One region of the Vibrio sp. NH-UV-68 genome, then DNA from elsewhere that is predicted to be linked to it. Evidence: predicted binding sites of a transcription regulator. Region 1 holds the regulator's gene; the other holds the start of a gene.

Region 1 (4,215 bases):
ATAATTATTAACGAGTACCTACACCTATGTCCGATGACAATCCTCAACAACTATCTCCTGAAGAGCAATTCCGTCAGCAAGCATTGGATTACCATGCCTACCCGACGCCAGGCAAAATTTCTGTTGAGCTGACTACCCCAGCCGAAACCGCCAGAGACCTAGCGCTCGCCTACAGCCCAGGCGTTGCAGAACCCGTACGCGAAATCGCCCAAAACGTCGATAACGTCTATAAGTACACCTCAAAAGGCAATATGGTAGCTGTAATCTCAAACGGTACCGCAATTTTAGGCTTGGGTAACCTAGGTCCAATGGCATCAAAACCTGTTATGGAAGGTAAAGCACTGCTCTTTAAGCGCTTTGCAGGTCTTGATTCGATTGATATTGAGGTCAAACACCGCACTATCGAAGAATTTGTTGATACCGTTGCCAACATCGCCGATACCTTTGGCGGTATTAACCTAGAAGATATCAAAGCACCGGATTGTTTTGAGATTGAAAGACAGTTGATTGAGCGTTGTGATGTACCTGTGTTCCACGATGACCAACACGGAACTGCGATTGTGACGGCTGCGGGGATGTTAAATGCGATTGAATTGCAAGGAAAGAAACTTCAAGACGCAACCATAGTCTGTCTTGGTGCCGGCGCTGCCGCCGTTGCTTGTATGGAACTGCTGATCAAATGTGGCGCAATGCGTGAGAAAATCTACATGCTGGATCGCAAAGGCGTTATTCATACTCGTCGTGAAGATCTCAATGAATACAAACAGCTATTTGCTAACAATACTGATAAACGAACGTTAGAAGATGTAATTGAAGGGGCCGATCTGTTCTTAGGTGTATCAGGTCCAAACTTGCTGCCGCCCGAGGCGCTTAAATTGATGGCCGATAAGCCGATTGTGTTTGCTTGTTCGAATCCAGATCCAGAAATCAAGCCAGAGCTAGCCAGAGCCGTTCGCCAAGATCTGATCATGGGAACCGGACGCAGTGACTATCCGAACCAAGTCAATAACGTGCTGTGTTTCCCATTCATCTTCCGTGGTGCGCTGGATGTGCGTGCTAGCGAAATCAATGATGAGATGAAACTGGCCGCGGTTGAAGCCATTCGTCAGCTCGCCAAAGAAGAAGTGCCAGCAGAAGTATTAAAAGCCGCGGGGGTTAGCGCGCTGTCATTTGGTCCAGATTACATCATTCCAAAACCAATGGACTCTCGCCTATTGTCTCGCGTAGCTAAAGCAGTCGCGCAAGCGGCTGTCGACTCTGGTGTCGCGCGAATAGAAATGCCAGAAAACTACATGGCAGAGTAAGCCTGTTGTGATGAACAAAAAAACCGCTGTTTGATACAGCGGTTTTTTTTTAAGAATTTTACCTTGCAGAAAAAAATGACATGCCGTGGTGATTATTCATCAAACGCTTCGAACTCAATGCCCATTTCTGTCATTAGTTTTTTCACCTCTGTCGGAATATCATCCGGGCGATCTTTACGCAAGTCTTCATCCGTTGGCAGTGGCTGACCTGTGTATGCGTGCAAAAACGCTTCGCACAATAGCTCACTGTTTGTCGCGTGGCGCAGGTTATTGATCTGACGGCGCGTACGTTCATCAGTTAAAACCTTTAATACTTTCAATGGAATAGAAACAGTAATCTTCTTTACTTGCTCACTTTTTTTTCCATGCTCAGCGTACGGGCTAATGTATTCGCCATTCCAGTCTGCCATTGCGCACCTTTGTAAAAATGTATGTTTGAAATTAGAAGCCGCAATTTTAGCGGCATTTATGTCCACAAGCAAAGACATATAGACGTCTAGAAGTATTGACGTCCACAAAAATGACAAGTAAAGTGGTCAGAAATGGAGTTGGAATTGCTCATATCTGACATCTTCAAGATATAGCGCATTCCCTGCAACAAGTCACTATAGTTCGAAAGGAAACGCCCATGAGCACCCGTAAACCAGCCACAATCGCGGTACGTACTGGTATCGAGTCAGACACTCAACATCACGCCGTTGTTCCCCCTATTTATCTCTCAACGAACTATAGCTTCCCGGCCTTTGGTGAAGTGCCTCAATATGACTACACCCGCTCGGGCAACCCAAACCGAGGCTTGCTTGAAACCGCACTGTATGAGCTTGAATCAGGCAAAGGGGCGGTAGTGACTAACTGTGGTACCTCTGCATTGAATTTGTGGGTCTCGGCCTTCCTAGGGCCTGAGGATTTAATTGTTGCCCCCCATGACTGCTACGGCGGAACATACCGCCTATTCAATACCCGCGCTCAGAAAGGAGACTTCAAAGTAGCATTCGTTGACCAATCTGATCAAAAAACGCTCTCTAATGCGCTCGCTCAAAAGCCAAAACTTATCTTGATAGAAACGCCATCAAATCCATTAGTACGCGTGGTCGATATTGAAAAACTGTGTCAACAAGCCAAACAAGTCGGTGCACTGGTCGCGGTCGACAATACTTTTTTAACGCCTGTTTTCCAAAAGCCGCTCGAGCTAGGTGCAGATTTTGTTATTCACTCAACCACTAAGTACATTAATGGTCACTCGGATGTGATTGGCGGTGTTGTGATCACCAAAACCGAGCAACATGCTGAAGAGCTTTCTTGGTGGGGCAACTGCATTGGCGCAACAGGAACGCCATTTGACAGCTATATGACGCTGCGCGGTCTGCGAACCCTAGGCGCGCGTATGAAAGCCCACGAAGAAGGTGCCAGTAAAGTCTTACAGTTCCTACAGAGCGAGTCTTTGGTCAGCGCCATCTATCATCCAAGTCTGCCAAATCACCCCGGCCATGAGATCGCTAAAAAGCAGCAAACTGGCTTTGGCTCAATGTTAAGTTTTGAGTTTGCAGGTAGCTTTGAACAACTTAAAGCCTTTGTTGGCCATCTCGAACTCTTTTCTCTAGCAGAGTCATTAGGCGGTGTTGAAAGCTTGATTTGCCACCCTGCCTCAATGACGCATCGAGCTATGGGTGAAATTGCGCTAGCCGAAGCGGGTATATCACAACAGCTATTACGCTTATCTGTTGGTTTAGAAGATAGTGAAGATCTGATTGACGACCTCACTCAAGCATTTAATAAAGTGAAGGAGGCTGCGTAATGTCTGCCACGCCACGTCAACTGCATAAATTCGGTGGCAGTAGCCTTGCTGACCCAGATTGTTACCGTCGAGTCGTTGGCATACTCAAAGAGTATTCCAATGCTGAGGACTTGATCGTTGTTTCCGCGGCGGGCAAAACCACCAACCGTCTGATTGCTTTTTTGGACGCGCTCAACAAAGATGGCCGCCTCGCACACGAAGAGCTTCAGACGCTACGCCAATATCAAAGTGAGCTAATTGAAGCGCTTGTTGAAGGCGATGAAAAGCAACTATTGCTTGCCACGCTGCGCGATGAGTTCACGACCCTAGGTGAGCTAACGGCGCCATTAACCGACGCCGATAAAGCGGCGGTACTCGGTCACGGTGAAGTATGGTCTTCGCGCTTACTCGCCGCTTTACTCAATCAAGCAGATCTGCCTGCAACCGCGCAAGACGCGCGCGCTTTTTTACGAGCTCAAACTGGCACACAACCCGAGGTCGATTTCGGTGCGTCTTATCCTCTGATCAAAGAAGCCTTGGTGCAACACGCGCACCACCGAATCGTCATTACTGGCTTTATGGCTCAGGACACGTTAGGCCGTACAGTACTACTCGGTCGGAACGGCTCTGATTACTCAGCAACTGTGATTGGCGCATTGGCCGAAGTCAGTCGAGTGACGATTTGGAGCGATGTAGCTGGTGTGTACAGTGCTGATCCTAGGTTGGTCTCTGATGCTTGTTTACTTCCACTATTAAGGTTAGATGAAGCCAGTGAATTGGCTCGCCTAGCTGCGCCCGTGTTGCACAGCCGGACTCTCCAGCCTGTTGCGCAAAGCACCATGGATTTGCACTTACGTTGCAGCTATCAACCCGAATCAGGCTCAACCCGCATTGAGCGCGTTCTTGCCTCTGGCCGCGGTGCAAAAATCATCTCCTCACTTGATGAAGTGCAATTGATTCAACTGAGCTTCTCGTCAGGGCATGATTTCACACGCTTCGAGAACGAAGTCTTAGCGAGCCTTAAACGCGCTCAACTTGAGCCTCTGACCTACGAGTCACAACCTGACAAACATCGTCTGCGTTTGGCCTATACCAGCGAAATCGTTGGTGGTGCACTAGAATACTTGCAAGACACCG
Region 2 (4,215 bases), 1.0 Mb from region 1:
AACCATCGCTTGTGGCAAGTTTGAATACCTTGGTTGCTATTTTCTTACTTGGCGCTCTGCTTGCACATTTATTGCTGACGATTGCGCGAACCCGTTTGCAAGCCTTTCATCGAATTTTACCAGTTACAGGTATCGTGGCGGCCATGCTGATGAGCTTAACCATCTTGCTTCAAGCTTACACAATGGATCCACAAACCTTAACTCAAGTGACCGAACCTTTATTGGTTGGCCTAGCAATGTTAATTACCTCAATCGTAATATGGTGCTGGCACCTCTTGACAACAAAACCTGTGAATAAACTTCAGCTTGGTTGTGCGCTAGCGCTCCTGTTGTTGGCGGTTTCTTCCAATCAGGCGCTGTTTTTATTGTAAGCGTAGAAATTTAGAGTTTGCTCACTGCGAACATTGCCAACCATTACTAAGCTTAACTAAGTGAGTGCGTAAAAAGGAGGCAAGGATGGATCTGAGTAATGCGGGTAATTTTGATAGCAGTATTCTGTTAGGTATCGTCAATGAGAAGCTGCGTTTAGAGTGTGATAGTTTTGAAGAGTTGATCAGCACCTATGAAATGGATGTAGAGCAAGTTGTTGGCAAACTTGATCTGCTCGGTTACAGCTACGACCCATTAACCAATCAGTTTAAGTCGTATCAACGGTAAACCCAAATGAGGAGGCGCATAGCCTCCTTTTTCTATCCTAGTTTGACGGTTTTAATTCCATCTAAATGACCTTGCGACTGAATACGTGCCGTATTGAAGAATGCCTGTAGATAGCGCTTATCCTTATCTGAATGTCGAGTGGCCGCAAATAGTCTGCGCCATAAACCATTGCCAAGCGGAATGCTGGTAATCAAACCTTGGCGTGAGAACTCACTGATTGCCCAATTCGGTAACGCCGCAACCCCAAGCCCAGCAGAAACCATTTGAATCAGCATCAAGGTATTATCCGCTTGTTTCCACTGTTTGGGGTCGACGGAGGCAGGTTGCAAAAAGTGTTTAACCACATCAAGACGGTTTTTCTGTACTGGATATGAGAGCATGGTTTGATCGCTCAGATCACTAGGTTGAATCGACTTTTTCTTAGCAAGAGGATGACTAACCGAGGTGACTAGACGCATCTCAAAATCAAACAGGGGTTCGTAATGCACTTCAGAACGCGGTTGAATATCTGAGGTGATGACTAAGTCGAGTTCACCACAAACGAGTGCGGGTAAAGGTTCAAACCCAAAGCCAGATGAGAAGTCGAGTGTCACGCTAGGCCAAGCCTGTTGGTACTCCTTTAAGGCGGGCATTAACCACTGAAAACAAGAGTGACATTCGATTGCCATATGCAGTCGGCCATTAACATCTTCTTTTAAGCTAGCAACTTCATTTTCTGCTTTGGCAATCCGAGGCAGAACGTCTTCGGCTAGCTTCAGGAATATCTCACCTTCTGCGGTGAACTTAACGGGGCGAGTTTTACGCAGAAATAGCTGACCGCCTATGCGAGCTTCAAGATCTTTAAGCTGGTGGCTGAGAGCCGACTGAGTAAGATGCAATGTGGTGGCGGTGGCGGTTAGCGAACCGGTATCGCGCAGTGTTGCTAAGGTTTTAAGGTGCTTGAGCTCAATCATGAATTCCCTTCATATAGACGATTTCTGCTTGAATAGTATTAACTTACTCCGATTTATTGGATGTGTAAACATCTAGACGTCTAAGTCGGCCATTCGAATCTGAAGCCCTGCAACATGAAATATACTAATAAACATGTTGAATATTTGGAACTTGTTCTATCCGGTGAACAACGAGATAGTTTAGCCATCCAGACATCTTTATTAAATGATTGATGTCGTACTCTGGCACATTGACGAATCTCAGCGAAAGGGCAAATAACATGACAACAACGACTCACATTCTTGGCTATCCACGTATTGGCGAAAAGCGTCAACTTAAATTTGCATTAGAGAAATATTGGCGTGGCGAAATTGATCAGGCCGAGCTTAAAACGGTCGGAGCAACGTTGCGTGACAACCACTGGCAAGAGCAGGCTCAAGCCGGTCTCGATTTTGTCACAGCAGGTGACTTCGCTTGGTACGATCATGTTTTGACCACAACAGTACTGCTTGGCCATGTACCTAAACGTCATCGAGACGGTTTCCCAGATATCGATACGCTGTTTAAAGTAGGCAGGGGCCAGTCTCAAGCTCAGTGTGGATGCAGTGGCAGTGCCGCCTCAGACATGACTAAATGGTTTAATACTAACTATCACTACATTGTGCCTGAGTTTAGCCGCGATGATAGCTTTGAAGTCAGCTGGCCACAGTTGTTTGAAGAAGTGAATGAAGCGGTACAAGCGGGACATAATGTTAAGCCCGTACTCCTTGGGCCGCTCAGTTATCTCTACCTTGGTAAAGAAGTTGAACCAGGTTTTGACCGATTGAGTCTATTGCCACGTTTGTTGACGGCTTACCAAGCCATTCTGGCCAAACTCACTAAACAAGGCGTCGAGTGGGTACAAATTGATGAACCTATCTTAGCGCTTGAATTGGAGCAGCCTTGGCAAGAGGCATTTAAACTCGCCTATCAAATGATTCGTTGTGACGTCAAGGTACTGCTGACAACCTATTTTGACTCGGTAACTGATACCTTAGACAAGATAGTCGAGCTGGATGTAGACGGTCTACACATTGATGTGTCTGCCGCGCCTCGGCAATTGGATACTGTGGTCGAAAAGTTGCCTGAGCACTGGGTTCTGTCCGCTGGTGTGATCAATGGGCGAAATGTTTGGCGTGCCGATTTAAGTGCGCAACTGGCCTTATTAAAACCAGTCAAAGATAAGTTGGCTGACAGGTTATGGATAGCCAGTTCGTGCTCGCTACTGCATAGCCCCGTTGATTTGGAACTTGAAGCGAATTTGAGTGATGAAGTGCACAGCTGGTTTGCTTTTGCTAAGCAAAAATTGACGGAAGTGGCGTTACTGGGTAAAGCGTTAGATGGTGATCACGCGGCTATTTTGGCTTGCGATACATATAGTACGCCGATTCAAGCGCGCAAAAGCGCAACCCACGTTAACAAACCTCAGGTTCAAGCGCGGCTTAATCGTGTCACTCAGGCATTTACCGAGCGTAGCGCACCTTATCCAGAGCGTGCTGCCCATCAACGTGAAGTGTTAGATTTACCATTATTCCCAACCACGACCATTGGCTCGTTTCCACAAACCAGTGAGATTCGTGTTCAACGCAGTGCTTATCGTAGCGGAAAGCTCTCTTCGGCGGAGTATCAGCAAGCGCTTAAAGGACATATTTCGGATGCGGTAAAACGCCAAGAAGCCTTAGGTCTTGACGTACTCGTTCATGGTGAAGCTGAACGTAACGATATGGTCGAGTATTTTGCCGAAAATCTCGCTGGTTTCCAGACAACTCAGTTTGGCTGGGTACAAAGTTATGGTTCACGTTGCGTCAAACCCGCTATCGTTGTCGCTGATATCGAACGTGAGCAGCCAATGACTGTCGAGTGGTCTACCTACGCGCAATCATTGACCTCAAAGCAGATGAAAGGAATGTTGACAGGGCCAGTCACGATTCTTTGTTGGACTTTCCCGCGTGAAGATATCAGCCGAAAAGAAATTGCCACCCAGCTAGCTCTGGCGCTACGCGATGAAGTGTCCGATCTTCAAGATGCCGGAATCAATATTATTCAGATTGATGAACCCGCTATCCGTGAGGGCTTACCACTTAAAAAAGCACAGCATAAAGCATATTTAGAGTGGGCTGTCGATGCGTTTAAGATTTCTGCGGCGAGCGCGAAGCCTGAAACTCAAATTCATACTCATATGTGTTATTCAGAGTTTAACGAGATCATTGATTCGGTTGCGGCGCTCGATGCGGATGTGATTACCATCGAAACGTCACGTTCAAATATGGAACTATTGAAAGCTTTTGAAGCGTTTAATTATCCGAACGAAATCGGTCCGGGTGTGTATGATATCCATTCGCCGAATATTCCGACTCAAGAGTGGATTGAAGGTTTAATCAATAAAGCGGCAGAAAAGATCCCGTCACAGCGATTGTGGGTCAATCCAGATTGCGGATTGAAAACGCGTAACTGGGCCGAGACAGAAGCATCGTTAACCAATATGGTGTTGGCGGCGAAAAAGCTCAGAAAAGCTTACTCTGCGTAAGTACTGTGTTGTTAACTATGCATATGTCGTTAGAACAATGTATGCAGATAAAACAATGC

The links. Region 1 encodes MetJ, which represses methionine synthesis genes. Its sites were predicted from a motif close to TTAGACNTNTANANGTCTAA; they were not measured.
Region 2: metE (5-methyltetrahydropteroyltriglutamate--homocysteine S-methyltransferase) is a predicted target of MetJ. The motif match lies at 1,675-1,694, and genes of this name have one in related genera.

What each region holds. Positions count from the first base shown of each region.
Region 1 covers NZ_CP134975.1:2,931,863-2,936,077, forward strand. Annotated here, with positions in the region: gene ViNHUV68_RS13435 (malic enzyme-like NAD(P)-binding protein) at 27-1,304, shown strand; gene metJ (met regulon transcriptional regulator MetJ) at 1,397-1,714, opposite strand; gene ViNHUV68_RS13445 (O-succinylhomoserine (thiol)-lyase) at 1,933-3,099, shown strand; gene ViNHUV68_RS13450 (bifunctional aspartate kinase/homoserine dehydrogenase II) at 3,099-4,215, shown strand, end outside.
Region 2 covers NZ_CP134975.1:1,900,736-1,904,950, reverse strand. Annotated here, with positions in the region: gene ViNHUV68_RS08695 (hypothetical protein) at 1-371, shown strand, start outside; gene ViNHUV68_RS08690 (DUF4250 domain-containing protein) at 457-657, shown strand; gene ViNHUV68_RS08685 (LysR substrate-binding domain-containing protein) at 690-1,610, opposite strand; gene metE (5-methyltetrahydropteroyltriglutamate--homocysteine S-methyltransferase) at 1,871-4,156, shown strand.